2 regions of the Pseudalkalibacillus berkeleyi genome follow, and region 1 is predicted to be linked to the other one. Evidence: a T-box and tRNA genes for the amino acid it is inferred to sense, from the RefSeq annotation. Region 1 holds a T-box; the other holds one or more tRNA genes.
What was found. A T-box is a leader RNA that pairs with one kind of tRNA and senses whether it is charged. The one in region 1 lies ahead of glyQ (glycine--tRNA ligase subunit alpha), so its partner is inferred to be a tRNA-Gly.

Region 1 (11,653 bases):
TCATTACGATGCTCAGTAATATCATTCCAGAGCAAATAGACTTAGAGCTTAATGCAATTGCAGAAGAGGACATACAAGCGCCGTTCGCGGTAGAAAATGAGAAAGAAACGAAAGCGAAGGTTGAAGAAGCTGTTTCGTCTATTGAAGATAAATATTATCTTGATAAAGAAAGAGGTCTTAACCAAGTTGTCATCATTGATCAATTGTTTACGAGTATTGAAAAAATGAATGTCGAAACATCAAATGAAGATGTACCTGATGATCAAAAGCAAATTGAGAATCAAATTTCGATATTAAAAGAAGGTCTGCCTGATGTAATCTCAAACAAAATCAGAGATGAATCACTTAAATCCATTATAAAGGCGGAGCCTTCTGACATTGCATTTGCTAAAGAACTAGCAAGTAATACAGTGAAAAACATTATGAATCAGCCGATTACGGTTGATCAGATCAATGATAAGAAGGACGATGTTGGTCCAGAAATTGTTCAGTCTACCTTACCAGAGGGACTTAAACCAGCTCTCATTGATATCACAAGCAGTGCAATTACGTATAACTACACGTTTGATGCAGAAACGACTAAACAATTACGTGAAGATGCAATTAAAAATGTAGAGCCTGTATTCATAAGAGAAGGCGAAATCATTGTAGAAAAAGGTTCTGTCATTACGAGTGATGACCTTTATGAATTAGAACGAGTTGGGTTATTGAAAGAAAATATTTCACCATACCCTTACATTGGTTTGAGCATGCTCATTATCTTGTTAACTGCCTTTTTGATCTATTTCCTTAAAGACTTGATCGGTGAGAAGAAGAAGGAGAACATTCAAATTATTATTTATACACTCATGTTCTCGCTTACGCTAGTGTTAATGAAAATTGTCAGCTTGTTAAGCATTTATTATCCAAGTGTCGCTTTCATCGTGCCAGTTGCGTTAGGTACGATGATGATTAAAATGCTGATCGATGAACAATCAGCCATTGTATCGAGTATTGTTTTTGCAATTTGTGGGAGTTTAATTTTTAACGAGAATACGACAAGTCCGTTTAATTTCACGTACGGTACTTACATTTTAATTAGCTCACTAGCTGGAATCGTATTTCTTGGGAAAAGGAATGTAAAATCCAATATTTTAAAGACGGGTCTTTACGTTTCAATCATAAATGCAGCGGTTGTTCTATTGACTTTAGCGCTCACAAACGGACAGTTTGATAAGTGGAGCATTATTTGGCAAGTTTCATTTGCGCTTCTTTCTGGTTTCATTTCAGCAGTTTTGACATTGGGGTTATTACCATTTCTAGAAGCTGGCTTTGGTATATTAACTTCAATGAAATTAATAGAACTGTCAAATCCAAATCATCCGCTATTAAGAAAATTGTTAATGGAAACACCTGGCACATACCATCATAGTGTTGTTGTGGCTAATTTAGCGGAATCAGCATGTGAGGCGGTTGGCGCAAATGGCTTGCTTGCTCGAGTCGGGGCGTATTATCACGACTTAGGTAAAACGAAGCGACCTCACTTTTTTATTGAGAATCAAATGAATATTGAAAATCCGCATGATAAAATATCGCCACAGTTAAGTAAAACAATCATAATTGCACATCCGTATGATGGTGCCGAACTGTTAAGGAACTATAACCTTCCAACAGAGATTGTTGATATCGCTGAACAACATCATGGTACAACCTTGTTGAAGTATTTCTATCATAAAGCGATGCAGCAATCTGATAAGCAAATTGAAGAATCAGATTTTCGTTACCCAGGACCAAAACCACAAACGAAAGAGATTGCGATTATTAGCATTTCTGATGCTGTTGAGGCAGCGGTAAGATCGATGCCAAAGCCGACACCAACTAAGATTGAAAGCTTAGTTCGAAAAATTATTGCCGACAGATTGGAAGATGGACAATTTAATGAATGCTCGATTACACTGAAGGAACTTGAAACAGTAACAATTAGTATTTGTGAAACGTTAAATGGGATGTTCCACTCTCGAATTGAGTACCCTGAGGAAATACACAAAAAGAAGGTGAGTCAAGCGTAATGTTAACGATTGATGTACATGATGAAACGGAACAACTTGATATGGGTATGATTGAGGAGGTCAAGAAGCTTCTTATTCATGCGGCAAAGGAAGAAGCGCTTGAAAAGACATCAGAGCTTTCCGTAACATTTGTGTCGAATGAGCGTATACAACAAATCAATGCAGAATACAGAAACATTGATCGACCTACAGATGTCATTTCTTTTGCTTTAGAAGATGAAGTAGAAGGTGAGCAAGAAGTACTCTTGAGTGATGAGAACCCTGTTCTATTAGGTGATATCATCATATCTGTTGAAAAAGCGAAGGAACAAGCAGAAGAATATGACCATTCTTTTTCCAGAGAGTTAGGATTTCTAGCTGTACATGGTTTCCTACATTTATTAGGTTATGATCATATGAATGAAAAAGAAGAAAAGGTAATGTTCGAAAGGCAAGATGTCATTTTGGAATCCTATGGTCTGAATCGGTCATGATCAGTATCTTGAAAAGCTTCCTCTATGCGATAGAAGGGGTCATAGATGGAGGAAGAAACGAACGGAATTTTAAGATACATATCGTTTTCGCTATATTGACGGTTTCATTTGCATTCCTATTGAACTTCAGTTTAACAAAGTGGTTCATACTTCTCCTCACAATTGGCATCATGCTTGCTTTAGAATTAATGAATTCGGCAGTTGAAAGGACGGTTGATCTCATTACTGAAGATTACCATCCATTAGCGAAGCAAGCGAAAGATCTAGCAGCAGGTTCTGTCTTTATTTTCAGCGTTATTGCTGTTATAATAGGTATCCTTCTATTTGCAGGACCGTTAATTGAATATATTGTATGAGGTGAATAATTTGAATAAAGAAGATTTGATAAAAGAAGCGATTGAAGCGCGCAAATTTGCATATACTCCCTATTCGAACTTCCAAGTAGGAGCGGCTTTACTTTCAAAGGATGGTAAAGTATATCGAGGGTCGAATATTGAAAACGCTGCCTATAGTCTGTGTAACTGCGCTGAACGTACTGCTCTTTTTAAAGCGTATTCTGAAGGCGATACGGCTTTTAAAGCCATTGCAGTTGTTGCAGATACGAAACGACCTGTACCGCCTTGTGGTGCTTGTAGACAAGTGATTTCAGAGCTTTGTGATCCATCTATGCCAGTCTATTTAACAAATTTAAATGGTGATTTCCAGGAGCTTAAAGTAAGTGAATTGCTTCCTGGTGCATTTTCTCCGGAGGACTTAAATGAATAAAGAAGGTTTTAAATCAGGGTTTGTTTCAATAATCGGAAGACCGAACGTTGGAAAATCCACATTAATCAATCACATACTTGGGCAGAAAATCGCTATTATGAGCGATAAGGCTCAGACGACTAGGAATAAGATTCATGGTGTGTATACAACGAACGAGGAACAAGTTGTGTTTATCGATACACCAGGTATTCATAAACCTAAACATAAATTAGGGGACTTCATGACAAGGATCGCACAAGATACACTCAATGAAGTCGACATCATTTTATTTGTCATTAATGCTGAAGAAGGATTTGGTCGAGGAGATCAATTTATTATGGACCGACTTCAAAATGTCCATAGCCCAGTCTTCTTAGTCATAAATAAGATTGACAAAGTGCATCCTGATGAACTTTTACCTATCATTGAACAGTACCGTGAAAAGGTTGATTTTGCGGAAGTGATTCCGATTTCGGCATTGAATGGAAATAACGTGACAACAATGATGGATCAAATTAAGAACTACTTAGAAGAAGGACCACAGTATTATCCTGCGGATCAAGTAACAGATCACCCAGAGCGGTTTGTTGTAGCTGAATTAATCCGTGAGAAGGTGCTCCATCTTACACATGAGGAAGTGCCTCATTCTGTTGCAGTTGTGATTGATCAGATGAAGCAACGAGATAGTGGTAACATGGTTGATATCCAAGCGACGATTGTCGTTGAACGCTCATCACAAAAAGGAATCTTGATTGGAAAGCAAGGCGGCATGCTTAAAAAGATCGGTTCACGTGCTCGGCAGGATATCGAACATCTTCTTGGGTCGAAAGTGTATCTCGAACTTTGGGTGAAGGTACAAAAGGATTGGAGAAATCGTCCCTTTAACTTAAAGGATTTAGGATTTAGCGAAGATACTTATTAAGGGACTAGAATTGGTGGAACGGTGAAATTGTCAAAAATTCCATAACATGAAATCGTGTAATCAAGGTTATTCTAATCTTAAGGATTGCTAATTTTTCTTTCGAAAGGTGGAGATATTCCATGAGGGACTTTACCTGGAAATTGTTTTGCGAAACAGGCGACATTGATACGTATTTATTGTGGAAGGAATTAGAGGCTGACCACGAGTTATCGGACAACCTGTTAAATGTGGAAGAAAGGAAAAGCGATTTTATAGAAACAGAGCTTTGATTACTCCTACACTGAAATTTGGCGGTGATGGAGATGTTGATCAAAACAGAAGCGATTGTGATCCGTACTTCGGATTATGGTGAATCGAACAAAGTATTGACTGTTTATACAAAGGATTTTGGCAAATTGGGTATGATGGCAAGAGGGGCGAAGAAAACGAAAAGTCGCCTCTCTTCTGTTTCCCAACTTTTCACACATGCTCACTTTCTGATTCAAAAGGGAAGCGGTCTAGGCAGTCTAAGCCAAGGCGAAATCATCAACACGTTTCGAGGTATTAAACAAGATATTATTAAAACTGCTTATGCGGCATACATGGTAGAGTTACTTGATAAAGTGACGGATGAGCATAAACCTTCCCCAGCATTATTTGAGTTTCTATCCCTTTCTTTAACTTATTTAGAGGAAGATATTGACCCAGATGTATTAAAGGCAATCTTTGAAATGAAAATGCTCAGGCTTGCCGGAATCGGACCACAAGTTGATCGATGTGTACTTTGTGGACGTAAAGAAGGTGATTTTTCCTTTTCGATTTCTGAAGGTGGTTTTTTATGCGGACAATGTCGCTTTTCAGATGAAAGAGCAGTGGCACTAAGCTCACAAACAGCTAGGCTTCTAAATCTTTTTTATCATATTGATCTTTCTCGACTAGGAAATGTATCAGTAAAAAAGGAAACGAAAGAGATGATCGCTCAAATTTTAACAACATATATAGATGAATACTCAGGGATTCGTTTAAAGTCGAAACGATTTTTAGATCAAATCCAAGCATTTGAGTAGAAGTTGACAAACAATTTGAAAACGATTATGATACTTTCAACAATACGTAAACTTATGCGTTGATAGAGAGGAGTACTTACGCCCCTCATTTATAGCGACCCTAGGATCGTGTGAGCTAGGGAATGAGAAGTAAGGAATGGCGCTCTGGAGCATTTTAATAAAGTGGTCTTTGATTCATGACGGATTAAAGACAAATAGGGTGGAACCGCGGGTAAACTCTCGTCCCTATGTCTGATTTGGACATAGGAACGAGAGTTTTTTCTATTTCCAAATCAAACCTGAAAAAATGAAATTCGGAGGTGCGTTATGAATTTACAAGACATGATTCTTACATTACAGCGTTATTGGTCAGACCAAGGGTGCTTTGTCATGCAAGCCTATGACGTTGAGAAAGGTGCAGGCACTATGAACCCGATGACCTTTTTGCGGAGCATAGGTCCTGAGCCATGGAACGTCGCGTATGTTGAACCATCAAGAAGACCTGTTGATGGACGTTATGGTGAAAACCCAAATCGTTTATATCAACACCATCAGTTTCAAGTAGTCATGAAACCATCACCAGATAATATTCAAGAGCTATACCTTGAAAGTTTAAAGGAAATTGGTATAGATCCTTTAGAGCATGACATTCGTTTTGTTGAGGATAACTGGGAAGCGCCAACACTATCTGCATCAGGATTGGGATGGGAAGTTTGGTTGGATGGTATGGAAATCACGCAGTTTACGTATTTCCAGCAAGTAGGGGGATTAGAAGCGAAACCCGTTTCTGTCGAGATTACTTATGGAATTGAGAGACTTGCGTCTTACATACAGGATAAGGAGAATGTCTTTGATCTGGAATGGCATTCAGGTATTACCTACCATGACCTTTATTTCCAATCGGAGTATGAGCACTCTAAATATACGTTTGAAGTGTCTGACTCAGAAATGCTATTTAACTTGTTTAACATTTATGAAAAAGAAGCAGAACGTGCGATCGATGAGCAACTTGTCTTTCCAGGATATGACTATGTCCTGAAATGTTCACACGTATTCAACCAATTGGATGCAAAAGGAGATATTTCAGTAACGGAAAGAACAGGTTATATCGGGCGTGTAAGGAAACTCGCCAGGAAGTGTGCGAAAGCATATTACGAACAAAGAGAGCAACTAGGATTTCCTATGCTAAAGGGGGCGAATAATCATGAGTAAGCAAGATATCTTGTTAGAAATTGGATTAGAAGAAATGCCGGCAAGATTTGTTACGGATGCAATGTATCAACTTTCTGATAAGATTGCTGGATGGTTTACCGAAAATCGTGTCCCATTTGGTGAAGTCATCCCCTATTCAACACCACGTCGTTTGGCGGTAAAAGTAACAGAGGTTTCAGAACAACAAGAAGATAAAGCTGAAGAGCTTAGAGGTCCGGCTCGAAAGATCGCCCTCGACGAAAACGGAAATTGGTCGAAGGCTGCTCTTGGATTTGCTAGAGGGCAAGGGGTAAGCCCGGAGGATATGTATTTTAAAGAAGTGAAAAACACTGAGTATGTATTTGCGAATAAGCATACATCTGGTGTTTCAACAATGGAAATACTTCCTCAACTAGATCAAGTCATCCAAAACCTTCATTTTCCGAAAAACATGAGGTGGAGTGATCAAGAATTCAAATTTGTAAGACCAATTAAATGGATCTTATTCTTATTTGGATCAGAAGTACCGCATTTAGAAGTAGCTGGAGTAAAGTCTGATCGCAAAACTTTCGGACATCGTTTTCTAGGAGAAGAAATTGAAATTGACAGCCCCGAACAATATCCGACCGAATTGTTAGGTCAATTTGTCATTGCTGATTCAAATGAGCGAAAAGAAGCGATACAAAATCAACTGCATAACCTTCAAGAAGAAGAAGGTTGGATTATTCCAATAGATGATGGCTTGTTAGAAGAAGTAAATAATCTTGTGGAGTACCCAACTGCCCTGCACGGAAAATTTGATGAAGAGTTTCTTGAATTGCCATCTGAAGTCTTAATCACTTCCATGAGAGAGCACCAGAGATACTTCCCTGTGCAGAATAAAGATGGAGAATTACAACCCTATTTCGTGGCAGTACGTAATGGAGATCACAATAACCTTCAAAACGTAGCGAAAGGAAATGAAAAAGTTCTTCGTGCAAGACTTAAAGATGCACAATTCTTTTATAATGAAGACAAGAAGAAATCGATAGACACATACTTAGAACGTCTTAAATCAATCGTCTTTCATGAGGAACTAGGAACGATTGCAAATAAGGTATCTCGCATTAGTGCTCATGCAGAGCGTACAAGTGCTTTATTACAGCTTGATCAAGAGTCGAAAGAGGCTATACGTCGTGCTGCAACCATTTCTAAGTTCGATCTTGTCACTCAAATGGTTTATGAATTCCCAGAACTTCAAGGTGTTATGGGTGAAAAGTATGCGAAAATGTTCGGTGAAGATGATTTAATCGCTGCAGCTATTAACGAGCATTATCAACCAAGATACTCTGGAGACAACTTACCTGGAACAGTTGTAGGTTCGGTACTGAGTGTTTCAGATAAGTTAGACACAATTGTAGGATGTTTTGGTATTGGGATTATTCCAACTGGTTCACAGGATCCTTATGCACTAAGACGACAAGCTGCTGGAGTATTACAAATCCTATTGCAAAAAGGTTGGCCAGTAACGGTCGAAGAATTGTTGAATGCAGTATTAGATGAGTATGAGCGAGCAGGAAAATTAAAAAATGACCGAAACAAGGTCCTTCACCAACTGATTGAGTTCTTCAACATACGAATGAAAACCATCTTGCAGGACCAAGCTGTACGTTATGATGTCATTGATGCGGTACTATCTGGAAAGATAGGTCGGGTAGATTTATTAGTGAAACGTGCAGAAATTCTTGGAAATGCATTACAAGAGGAATCATTTAAGGGAATGAATGAATCATTAACAAGGATTCTTAACATATCCAAAAATGTATCTGAATCATCTGAAGAAGTTCAACCAGAACTGTTTGAAAACAGCGAGGAAAAAGCGCTTTATGAACTATATTTAGATGCAAATGAAGCGTGTCAAAGCATTCATCAGAGTCATGATGTAGAAATGCTTTACAATAAGCTTAAGAAGTTACCACCTGCAATTGATCAGTATTTTGAAAATACCATGGTTAATGCCGAGGAAGATCACTTAAGAGCCAATCGACAAACACAAATGAAACAAATGGCTAATGTAATTAGAGCTTTTGCTGATTTCAACCAATTAGTAATCTGAACATCCCTGAACTAATTAAGTGAACGAAGACCAAAGAGGTCTTCGTTTTCACATTCTTCGATATATGTTGTACTAATAGGATGAATATTACACAATCAAACTGATTTATTTCCTATTGATCATCGAAATAGGATATAATGTATCCTAAAGAGTATAGCATATAGGCAATAAGGTGGTGTTACCAATAGAACTTAACAAGAGACAAGAAAAGATTGTAGAAATCGTCAAGGATCTAGGACCGATCACTGGTGAACAGATTGCGGACCGCTTAGACCTAACAAGAGCAACACTACGTCCAGACCTTGCGATATTAACAATGTCAGGATATCTAGATGCACGTCCAAGAGTAGGGTATTTCTATACTGGAAAAACGAGTGCACAACTATTAACAGAAAAAATTCGACAAATTCAAGTGAAAGAGTATTTATCTATGCCCGTTCTCGTTCAGGAAGATGCAACGGTATACGATGCAATTTGTACGATGTTCTTAGAAGATGTAGGGACATTGTTTGTTGTAAATAAACACTCAAAGCTTGCTGGTGTTTTATCTAGAAAAGACTTACTCAGGGCAAGTATGGGGAATCAAGACTTAAATTCAATCCCTGTTAGTATTATTATGACGAGAATGCCCAACATCACAGTTTGTTCTAAAGAAGACTTGCTAGTTGAAGTAGCTGAGAAACTCATTGATAAACAAATTGATGCATTACCAGTTATTAAGAATTCAACTGATGAGGATGCATTTGAAGTAATTGGAAGAATTACGAAGACGAATATTACAAAAGCTTTGGTGGATTTCTCAGGAGACGCCATCATATAATAACTAAGTTGAATAGTAAGGAGGTAGCTATGGCGGATCAAAAGCAACGTCCAATTGTATATGTAGTTTCTGACTCTGTAGGCGAAACTGCAGAGCTTGTCGTAAAAGCAGCATCTAGTCAATTTAACTCCACAAACATTGAAATTAGACGTGTTCCATACGTTGAAGATAAACCAACAATTGATGAGGTAGTCGCATTAGCGAAGGATCACCATGCCATCATTGGGTACACGTTAGTTGTACCAGAAATAAAAGACTATCTTATGGAAAAAGCAGCTAGTGAAGGCGTCCCAGCAGTTGATATTGTTGGACCAATGATCAACCAAATGGCATCTGTCTTTAAAGAGGGACCAAGGAATGAACCTGGACTTGTTCATAAGCTTGATGAGGAGTATTTCAGGAAAGTAGAAGCGATAGAATTTGCCGTTAAATATGATGATGGAAGAGATCCAAGAGGCATTTTGAAGGCAGATATTATACTCGTTGGTGTATCCAGAACATCGAAAACTCCACTTTCTCAATACCTTGCTTTGAAACGTCTTAAGGTTGCGAATGTTCCGATTGTACCTGAGGTTGAGCCTCCAGAAGAATTGTTTCAGGTTTCGAAATCAAAATGCTATGGTCTTAGAATTAGTCCTGAAAAGCTAAATGATATTCGAAAGGAAAGATTAAAAGCTCTAGGTCTAGATGATCATGCGAATTACGCAAATATGGACAGAATCAAAAAAGAACTAAACTACTTTGATAATGTCATTGACCGATTAGACTGTAAAGTGGTAGATGTCTCAACCAAAGCTGTGGAAGAAACAGCAAATTATATTTTAAATATCCATAAAAAAAGAAATTAATTCAGCATACATTAAATAACAGCAACATAAATTGAAGGGGTTGACAGAAAATACGTTGTCAGCCCCTTCTTTTCCTATTTTGTTGACGAAATCAATATATGAACCAATTAAAGGCAGATTTTTTGTTAAACAAAAATATCTACCCTAAAATAAAGGAGATGTGCATTTTTTGTCGAATTAAAAAGAAAAGCAGCCCTTTTTAATGGTCAATGACAACTAAATACGTTATAATATCCTATTGTGTGCAATCCTAGAAGACAAGTTATGAATCTTGTTATTCTGGACATACTATGGTTAAGAATACGACAATATTCTGAAATATAAAACATTGATGAATTTGCAGGAATCATTGAGAGGATGTAGAAATACAAGTACATGAAGAAAACTCGAATTGTGTTGGTTGATGCAGATGCATGTCCAAATCAAATAAAAAAGGCAATCCTTGAAATCTCGAATTTCTATGAGTACAAGGTTTTTTTTATTGCTTCATACAGTCATGCCACAGATCAATATCGAAATGCTGAGTGGATCCTTGTTGATGCAGAGCCTGAATCGGTTGATATGTACATCGTCAACCAATCCATTAAGGGAAATGTCGTGATCACTCAAGATCATGGTTTAGCAAGCCTGCTCGTATCAAAAGGGGTTTATGTGATCTCGCCTAGAGGGAAACATTACAGTGAAGAAGAAATGCCATCATTGCTGCAATCTCGTTACTATTCAAGCAAACTTCGAAGGTCGGGACATCGGACGAAAGGTCCACCCCCATTTACTGAAGAAGATGCGGAAAGGTTTAGTAACAGCTTTAATCAATTATTCTCTGATATCGGAGAGTAATTCCCTTATCTTGATTTTTAGAAGGTAGATCAGTAAAGAATGGTGATAAAATGGGAACTCGTATTCCTGAAGAAACAATTGAACGGATTCAAAAATCAAATGACATCTTAGAAATAGTGGGAGAATATGTCCAACTTAAGAAGCAAGGACGAAATTACTTTGGGCTTTGCCCTTTCCACGATGAGAAGTCGCCATCCTTTTCTGTATCTGCTGAAAAACAGATCTATAGGTGTTTTGGCTGTGGCAAGGGTGGGAACGTAATTTCCTTTCTCATGGAAATTGAAGGTTTTTCATTCATAGAGACGATCAAGAACTTAGCAGATCGTACGAATATTGAACTACCTCAATTACCGTCTTCACCTCAAAATGATCATGCAACAAAAGAAAAAGAAATCATGAAGGAAGGCCATGAATTACTCGCCAGATTGTATCATCATTGTTTAACAAATACAGAATATGGGCAAAAAGCAAAAGAGTACCTATATAATCGAGGGTTTACCGATGAAATGATTGACCATTTTCAAATCGGTTTTGCTCCGGAATCATGGGATTTTGCGACGTCCTTTCTGCAAAAACGTAATTTTACCCTTCAAACGATGGAAGAAGCAGGCATTTTAGCTAAGCGTGAATTTGACCGTAAATTCTACGAT
Region 2 (8,451 bases), 1.8 Mb from region 1:
TGATTAATTAACCATCAACAATTTTAAAGAATTTATATTTAATCTCAGGTGTGTATGCTGTAGAATCGGTGTAATCCCAGTACCGCATTCGACTATTATGCGTATGAGCATTGACAAGCGGCATTCCCATCTCATCTTTTGCAACGACAATCGTATTATGCTGCCAACGACCATCGCCATCAAAATCATAACATATGACATCTCCAGGAATGAGAAGCTCAGGAGCTCTTACCTCTTCCCCTCGCAAACCCTGCTTAGACCCACTTAAATACCAACGCATCGTGTTGGCAACTGACCAACTATAACTCCAATTATTACTACGGTACCACCATCCCTTTGAACGATTCGGATATCCTCTCATTGGCGCTCCGCCTGCATGCAAGCATTGTGATATGAAGTTTGTACAATCATTTTCAAACAATTTATAGACAGGATTATGCGAATTCCACCAACGCTCCGCATATTTAACGGCCTCCAGCCTGTTATAACGATAACGAGGCATCGGAACAACCTCTTCATCCCTCTCTCTTTCAGGTAGATTGATTCCAGTGAATCCTTCCGTTATTGCAGACTCATCTTTAATAATCTCGTTTTCTTTAATCGTTGCTTTTCTCTTTTCGAGACACTCTTCCACATAAAATTTCAACGTCTGCTTGATTAAGTAAGAACGTTGAATCCAATAAGTGATGATCTCTTTATCCGCTTCTGTCGTTCGATCAACAATCTTCGCTTTTACTTGAGCATTAACAATGACCGCATTCCGATCTTTCATGCTTCTTGCTCTACGTATAATAGCATTGCTTTCCGGTGTAGTTATTCGTTTGTCACCTGTGATATCGGTCGTGTAGGAGGCATTGTGTTCTTCTATATATTGCTGTAGTATTGTGAGCCAATCCATTCAACAACCCCCTCCCTCATTCTCCTTCCATATTTATGTTATGAACATAAAAAAAGAACTCAAAGAGGCGTTCAAAAAGACAAGGATTCAAAGGGAGTTACTCTCGTGACTGACGAGTGGGAATTCTAGATAAATTCGTATTTTTCTAGATACTTTTGCGTAATTCTAAATAAACCTCGTTTTTTCTAGATAATATTGTATTTTTCTAGATAAACGCTATATTCTCATTTAGGAAGCGATCATAAACATAGAAAAAGTTAAAAAAATTACTCAAAAAGGAAAAAACACCGCGATATGCGATGTTTTCGATCGGAAAATATCATTTCGTACGCCAAAGTGCTTACTTCCGAATGCTCTGTACAATTTGAGCACTGTAGATGATGCTATGATTTAGCTCTAATATTTATGGAATTGTGGCATCACAAACAAATTTTAGTCTGTTGTTGTTCTAAATTTAATAATACTTCCTTCTTATCAAGTCCACCGCCATATCCGACCAAGGCACCGTTACTACCAATCACACGGTGACATGGAATGACAATCGGAACCGGATTTTTATTATTCGCATTCCCAATAGCCCTTACAGCCTTGGGTGAGCCAATCATTGTTGCAACATCCTTATACGAATACGTTTCGCCATAAGGAATATTACTAAGTCCCTCCCACACTTGTTTCTGAAAAGGTGTTCCGAAAAGATCAAGTGGAAGATCAAAAGATTTACGCTCCCGGGCAAAGTATTCGTTAATCTGCTTTCCAATCGGCTCAACCGCACTTTGATTAAAAACTAAATCAGTCTTTAATCCAAGCTTCTTCAACCAAGCTTTGATCAACGGAAAATGTTCCTCAGCAGATCCGAATTGTATTCGACATAAACCTTTTTCAGTTTTGAGTATTGTAAGGGGACCAACAGGACTTTCTATTTCCCCGTATTGTATATTAAGTGTCGTCTCCATTTTATCCCTTCTTTAACCCTTTTGCATTATCATACTTAACGTATATATATAAAACCATTACGATATAGCTTGATTTTCCACCATTTTAAGGCTTCTATTTATTTCATCTAGTACATCTTTGTCCTTTTCTCTCTCTTTCGCCTGTTTAAGCGCATTTTCTGCTTGGCTACCCTTTATTTTACCGAGTGCCCAAGCCGCTGTCCCACGAATGACCGGACGTGGATCTTCCGTTAAGACATAGATTAATTCAGGTAAAGCTGTTTCGTCTTTAAAGTTTCCTAAAGCAATAATCGCGTTTCTCTGGATAGGCTTTTTCCCTCTCCAAGAACCTGAAACAGGACCGAACTTTTCTTTAAACTCGCGATTTCTAATGGTTAGAAGTGGTTTGAGTTTCGGTTTTGCAAGTTCAGGATCTGGCTCCATTTCAGCATGATGATGAAAATCCATCCCTTTGTTTTCAGGACACACTTGTTGGCATGTATCACAGCCATATAGACGATTTCCAAGCTTTTCTCTATATTGTTCAGGTAAAAAGCCTTTTGTCTGTGTTAAAAAGGCAATACATTTATTAGAGTCTAACTGCCCCCCTGTAACTAGTGCTCCTGTTGGACAGGCATCCACACACTTGTTACAAGTCCCACATTGATCTGAAATCGGTTGATCAGGGGGAAAAGGGATTGTTGTAATCAATTCGCCTAAGTAAACGTAGGAGCCAAACTCAGGTGTTATGGTTGCGCAATTTTTGCCGCTCCAGCCAATCCCTGCCCGTTCTGCGACTGCACGATCAGATAGTTCACCTGTATCCACCATAGAAACGACCTTCGCTTCTGGATCCAGCTCAAGGATATATTGTTGCAGTTTGTTCATGCGTTCCCGTAATACATCATGATAGTCTCTCCCCCATGATGCACGACAGAAAATTCCCCGACGGTCTTCCTTCGTGCTTCTAGGCGCATCTTTCATTTTGGATGGGTAAGCAAGCGCGATTGATATAATCGATCGTGCTTTTGGCAATAATAACTCCGGCTCCGTTCGCTTTTCGATGTCAGCCTCTTCAAAGCCTGATTGAAAACCGAGTTCTTGTTGTGTGCGTAAACGTTCTTTCAACTCTACGAACGGGTCGGCAGTCGTAAATCCAATTTTATCAATGCCAATTGATTTACTATATGCAACTACTTTTTCTTTTAACTGGGCACCTGTCACCGTTTGACCCCCTTTCTTTAAAAAGCTTTTAATTGATCTTATTGACTTCTTCTAAATTCACTCCATTTCCGTGGCCGATCCGCAGGACAAGGAATGCTTTGGAAGCGATACAACGCACGAAGAAAATGCGAATTTCATTTTCGAGGAGTGTCGCAAATTTCTATGAAAATCAATAAATAAGTTATCCCATCAATACATACAGTGTTTTTTACTGTTCTATCTTTAACGTCCGTAATCGGTTCAATGCTGAAGCTAATTCTAACATACGGGGCCGCGCCAAGTCACCAGGATGCTGGTTAGGAAATTCTGTAAATGAAGCAAGGCCCTTCTCGTTTAGTTGCAATATGACGCGATCAAGCAATTCATCGATTGAAAGGGATCCAAGCCATTTGTTTTTCTCTATGAAATGAATGATTTCAGCTATAGCTCTCGTCTGACTCGCATCAACTAATTGTTCGACAAAATCCAATTTGAGATCAGTCGTACCATACTGGATTGTGTGAAGTCCTCTAGCAGCAACTTTTGATCGCTTACCTTTTCTGCTATCCAGGCTACTTACTTGCGGTTTTCTTGTCTGAATCGTTCCAAATAAATTCCCGCCTTCCCTTTCTCTATGGGTCTTGGATTTCCTAGCGATATCTTTTGCTTCACATGTCACGTCCCATGGACGATATTGATCCATTAAAATCACCGTATCAGCCACATCAAAATAATCTCCCGAACCGCCCATCACAAGAACCGTAGACACATCATGCTCTTCGTGAAGTTGCTTCACTTTATCAATAAATGGCGTAATCGGCTCTTTTTCCTTTGCAACGAGTTGTTGCATTCGCTCATCACGAATCATAAAGTTCGTTGCGCTTGTATCTTCATCAATCAACAACGTACTCGCTCTAGCCTCAAGCGACTCTATAATCGTAGCTGCCTGAGATGTACTCCCACTAGCATCTTCAGATGTGAAGTTTTTGGTTGCCTTACCAAATGGAAGGTTCTGAATGAACGGTGATATGTCCACGTTCGTAATTTTTCTTCCATCTTCGGAACGTATTTTCATAGCTTGAGGATCGGTTAGCACGAATTCTCTTCCATCCCCACTAATATGATTATAGACGCCTCGTTCAACCGCCTCTAGAACCGTACTCTTTCCGTGATAACCGCCACCAACAATTAACGTGATGCCTTTTTGAATGCCCATTCCTTTTAAAGGTTCCTGTCTATGTGGGACTGGAATTGAAATAGTAAGTGACTGAGGTGCTTCAAATGCGACTACATCACGCGATTTGAGTGGCCGGTCACTGATTCCACTTTCCCTCGGAAGAACAGAACCATTCCCAATGAAAGTAATAAGGTTATTCTCTTTCATATAATCACGAATCGCATCTTGCTGATCACACAATTCAACTGCTTCTACTAATGTCTTTTCTTTCATCGAAAATATCGAGTCTTGTAAAATTTGAGGGATAATCGTCAATAACATCTTCTCTGCTTGCTTCCCTAGCACTTTTCTCCCTTGAGCAGGTAGTCCAACAGAAAGACAAATAATCACTGATTTTTCCGTTAGCTGGACAGCTGTGCGTTGGAGTACTTCCTGAGCCGGTCGATCAATAGAAATCACTCCACTTTTACCTGATCCTCCAGCCCGTGCGTCTATGTGACGGATTGCATTTGCAACACTTCTCGCAACTGTATCCTCTATTCTGATTTTACGAGTGTCTGTCGATTCCCAATCTTGCTTTAATATCGTCCTTGATTTTGGTACTTCTAGTCGGATTTTTGATGGTGAAGCAAAGGGATCTCCCTGTATATAATCTAAATGTAGTGAAAAGTCATGGAAACTGTACTGTCCACGAATGTCTTTATACGCTTTATATCCCTTACCATCTATACGCTTTAGAATATCTCTTAGCTTATTCATGTACACAAGCACTCCTTTTTCTGTTGCAAAATCTATTATGGTACACTAAGAAAAAATACATATCATTGAGGTGACATGGATGAACATCACCATTTCAGAAAAACTTAAACAAATGGTTCCTGAATTCAAGGTTGGAACCATTCATTATCATGATATCACTGTAGCCGAGCCACCTAAAATGTTAGCAGGAAGATTACAGTTATTTCAAGAATCCTTAATGCTCGATGCAGATGACCAACCCATTTCAGAAATCCAACCCATCCAAGAGTGGCGACAAATTTTCAAGAAAGTCGGTACAGATCCATCAAGATACAGACCATCTTCAGAAGCTTTGCTTCGCCGTGTCTATAAAGGCTCACAACTAGGTTCAATCCATTCTGCGGTGGATACAAACAACTTTTTCTCATTGCAGTATCAAATACCACTCGGAATATATGACGTCTCTAAGCTATCAGGAGACGTTCTAGTGGACATAGGCACACAAGAGGACTCGTACGAAGGAATCAATGGCCGAGAGCTGGATATGAGCGGAAAGATCCTTACAAAGGATGATAAAGGTGCATTCGGCAGTCCTATCGTAGATTCTAAACGTTCGATGGTTACTGAAGAGACGAAGCATGCGCTTCATGTTGTTTATTTTCAGCCATCCTTACCTGATGAAGAGGCGAATGAAATGCTACATGCGATTGGAAAGATGTTTATTCAAGTTCATGGAGGCTCATCAGAATATAAAATCATCAAGTAAAGAAAACTTGGCAAAACCAAGCCTTGGCGCAATGTGAGCCTTAATCTGAAAATTTATACTTAACGTATAAAAATAAAAACGCAACACTTCGTTTCTTTAAACGAAGCACTGCGTTAATCAAGTTTCTATCATTATAAGTCGAGCGTTCAAAAATTATGTACTCAAAACCTCCAAAATGGAGGTTTTTTTATTACGCTATGCTCCCTTTACTAACAGAACCTTTCTGGTGAATAACGAAAAACGCATGAATTACACCTGGCAGCCAACCAATGAGCGTCAAGACTATATTAATCAACGTTTGTGTTTTACTACCAGAAAATAGAACTGCAAGAGGTGGAAGTAAAAGTGCTAATAAATACATCATGTTTGTTTCTTCCTCCTTTGTTATCTGTACTTTAGATATACCCTTGTATATTTGAAACGAAACGTTTGATCAATGATAGATTGGCGGAGCACTTTTTGCATTTAGTGATTTCAATGACACGTGTAAATTCTTCTGTTCATCAACCGACGCGAAAAACACATCATCATAATCTGTAATTCCAAGGTCTTCAAGTTTTAACCTTAACCACTTCTCATTGACCGAAACGGCATTTAACACGTCATGATACAACTTACCTTCAACAATTAACGGGTAAGCTAGATCAACATAGGGCTTATTGAGTTTTAAATCCTCTATGGTGACTGGAGATTTCTCAGGTTTTCTCAGTACTGTCAATTGTCCATTCGCTTCAATGATACCTAGCTTCACGTGTGTGATATCAAACACATCCTTCTCTCGTAACATAAGAAGGATATTGTCGATGGAATATTGCATATTTTTAAGGTTTTCAATAATGAACGATCCATCTTGAATGACGACTGTAGGTTCAAACGTAACTAGCTTACCGAACTTCCGATTCTTAATCTTCCATATGGCAACAAGTTTCTGAAGGAGGCCTATCAAAATAATCGCTGCAATGGTATGAATATGTACGACGTCAGGCTCTGCAATATCCGCACCGACAACAGACCCTAATGTTAACAAAATCAATAAATCAAAAACAGGAAGCTCACCTATGGACCTTTTTCCCATGAACAAAGCAACCACTAAGAGTAAGGGAAGAATGGTGACGACTCTTCCGAGTAGGATGAGTAGATCTTTTGCTAACTCCAACTTTGATCCCTCCATTATTTCTATCAAACAACAATGCAGGTTTAGGATTACACAAAAACAAGAATGTATGTACAACAAAAAAGACATCCACAAAAGTGAATGTCTAAATATCTTATGTAATGGTACCGGTGGTCGGGGTCGAACCGACACTCCGTGAGGAACACGATTTTGAGTCGTGCGCGTCTGCCAATTCCGCCACACCGGCATTTTGGTACTACTATAAAAGAAAATGTATGGTGCCGAGGGCCGGACTTGAACCGGCACGGTAATCACTTACCGCAGGATTTTAAGTCCTGTGTGTCTGCCAATTCCACCACCCCGGCTGGGTAGTTTAAATGGAGGCGGCACCCGGATTCGAACCGGGGGATAAGGGTTTTGCAGACCCGTGCCTTACCACTTGGCTATGCCGCCGTACTCTATCTTATGCGTGCACTAAAATTTGGAGTACCACTTTCGGCAGTTCTAATTATAAAAATGGAGCGGAAGACGAGATTCGAACTCGCGACCCCCACCTTGGCAAGGTGGTGTTCTACCACTGAACTACTTCCGCTTAAATGGCTGGGCTAGCTGGATTCGAACCAACGCATGACGGAATCAAAATCCGTTGCCTTACCGCTTGGCTATAGCCCAATATTTAGATGGGGCGGCTGATGGGAATTGAACCCACGAATGCCGGAATCACAATCCGGTGCGTTAACCACTTCGCCACAACCGCCATAAAAATCTTACTTCTAATGTTTAATGGCAGGGGTAGTAGGAATCGAACCCACACTGGAGGTTTTGGAGACCTCTGTTCTACCGTTAAACTATACCCCTATCTCAATGGTGGAGGGGGACGGATTCGAACCGCCGAACCCGGAGGGAGCGGATTTACAGTCCGCCGCGTTTAGCCACTTCGCTACCCCTCCAAAGAGACAATTAATATTTTAGTACAGATTTAGTTTTGTTTCAAGCCCTAATTTCAGGTTTTAAAACCAATCTCTTCCTAAAAGATCAATGGTGCTGGCCAGAGGACTTGAACCCCCAACCTACTGATTACAAGTCAGTTGCTCTACCAATTGAGCTAGGCCAGCGTTGTTATAAGAAGTATATCCATTTGTGTCTCTTCCTCTACATGTGTTGCTATGATGCTTGCTGCGTCGAGACAAGTCGCAGCTAAATCCTAGAGGATATGCTCCTTGCTCTACCAATTGAGCTAGGCCAGCATAAAAATGGTGGCTCGAGACGGAATCGAACCGCCGACACGAGGATTTTCAGTCCTCTGCTCTACCGACTGAGCTATCGAGCCAAGATGGCGGACCCGACCGGATTTGAACCGGCGATCTCCTGCGTGACAGGCAGGCATGTTAACCCCTACACCACGGGTCCATCTTGAAAGTTAATTTGGTTGCACCCTTCCGGGTACTCCATATGTTCATTGAGCAAGATGTAATCTCGACGTAGTACAATGAACTTAAATTGGTTGCACCTAAAGGTACTACGGTCTAAAACTAGCTACGATGTTTGATCGACGTAGTAAGTTTTAAATTGGTTGCACCCTCACGGGTACTCCAGATATTCATTGATAGAATGTCGATTCGA

Region 2: it has a tRNA-Gly gene. The T-box ahead of glyQ (glycine--tRNA ligase subunit alpha) is inferred to sense a tRNA for this amino acid. The anticodon was not compared.

Annotation. Positions count from the first base shown of each region.
Region 1 is NZ_JAKIJS010000001.1:1,789,232-1,800,884, reverse strand. Features, by position in the region: gene L2716_RS09545 (HD family phosphohydrolase) at 1-2,048, shown strand, start outside; gene ybeY (rRNA maturation RNase YbeY) at 2,048-2,521, shown strand; gene L2716_RS09535 (diacylglycerol kinase family protein) at 2,518-2,877, shown strand; gene L2716_RS09530 (cytidine deaminase) at 2,888-3,286, shown strand; gene era (GTPase Era) at 3,279-4,187, shown strand; gene L2716_RS09520 (YqzL family protein) at 4,307-4,456, shown strand; gene recO (DNA repair protein RecO) at 4,490-5,233, shown strand; T-box leader at 5,284-5,463, shown strand; gene glyQ (glycine--tRNA ligase subunit alpha) at 5,540-6,424, shown strand; gene glyS (glycine--tRNA ligase subunit beta) at 6,417-8,498, shown strand; gene ccpN (transcriptional regulator CcpN) at 8,671-9,318, shown strand; gene L2716_RS09495 (pyruvate, water dikinase regulatory protein) at 9,348-10,166, shown strand; gene L2716_RS09490 (YaiI/YqxD family protein) at 10,542-11,003, shown strand; gene dnaG (DNA primase) at 11,054-11,653, shown strand, end outside.
Region 2 is NZ_JAKIJS010000001.1:993-9,443, reverse strand. Features, by position in the region: gene L2716_RS00125 (amidase domain-containing protein) at 8-898, opposite strand; gene L2716_RS00120 (methylated-DNA--[protein]-cysteine S-methyltransferase) at 1,318-1,851, opposite strand; gene queG (tRNA epoxyqueuosine(34) reductase QueG) at 1,909-3,054, opposite strand; gene L2716_RS00110 (ABC-ATPase domain-containing protein) at 3,263-4,969, opposite strand; gene L2716_RS00105 (B3/B4 domain-containing protein) at 5,049-5,714, shown strand; gene L2716_RS00100 (YqaE/Pmp3 family membrane protein) at 5,905-6,078, opposite strand; gene L2716_RS00095 (DUF421 domain-containing protein) at 6,148-6,870, opposite strand; tRNA gene L2716_RS00090 (tRNA-Leu) at 6,991-7,075, opposite strand; tRNA gene L2716_RS00085 (tRNA-Leu) at 7,105-7,193, opposite strand; tRNA gene L2716_RS00080 (tRNA-Cys) at 7,207-7,281, opposite strand; tRNA gene L2716_RS00075 (tRNA-Gly) at 7,346-7,420, opposite strand; tRNA gene L2716_RS00070 (tRNA-Gln) at 7,426-7,500, opposite strand; tRNA gene L2716_RS00065 (tRNA-His) at 7,510-7,585, opposite strand; tRNA gene L2716_RS00060 (tRNA-Trp) at 7,613-7,686, opposite strand; tRNA gene L2716_RS00055 (tRNA-Tyr) at 7,694-7,778, opposite strand; tRNA gene L2716_RS00050 (tRNA-Thr) at 7,868-7,943, opposite strand; tRNA gene L2716_RS00045 (tRNA-Phe) at 8,083-8,158, opposite strand; tRNA gene L2716_RS00040 (tRNA-Asp) at 8,163-8,238, opposite strand.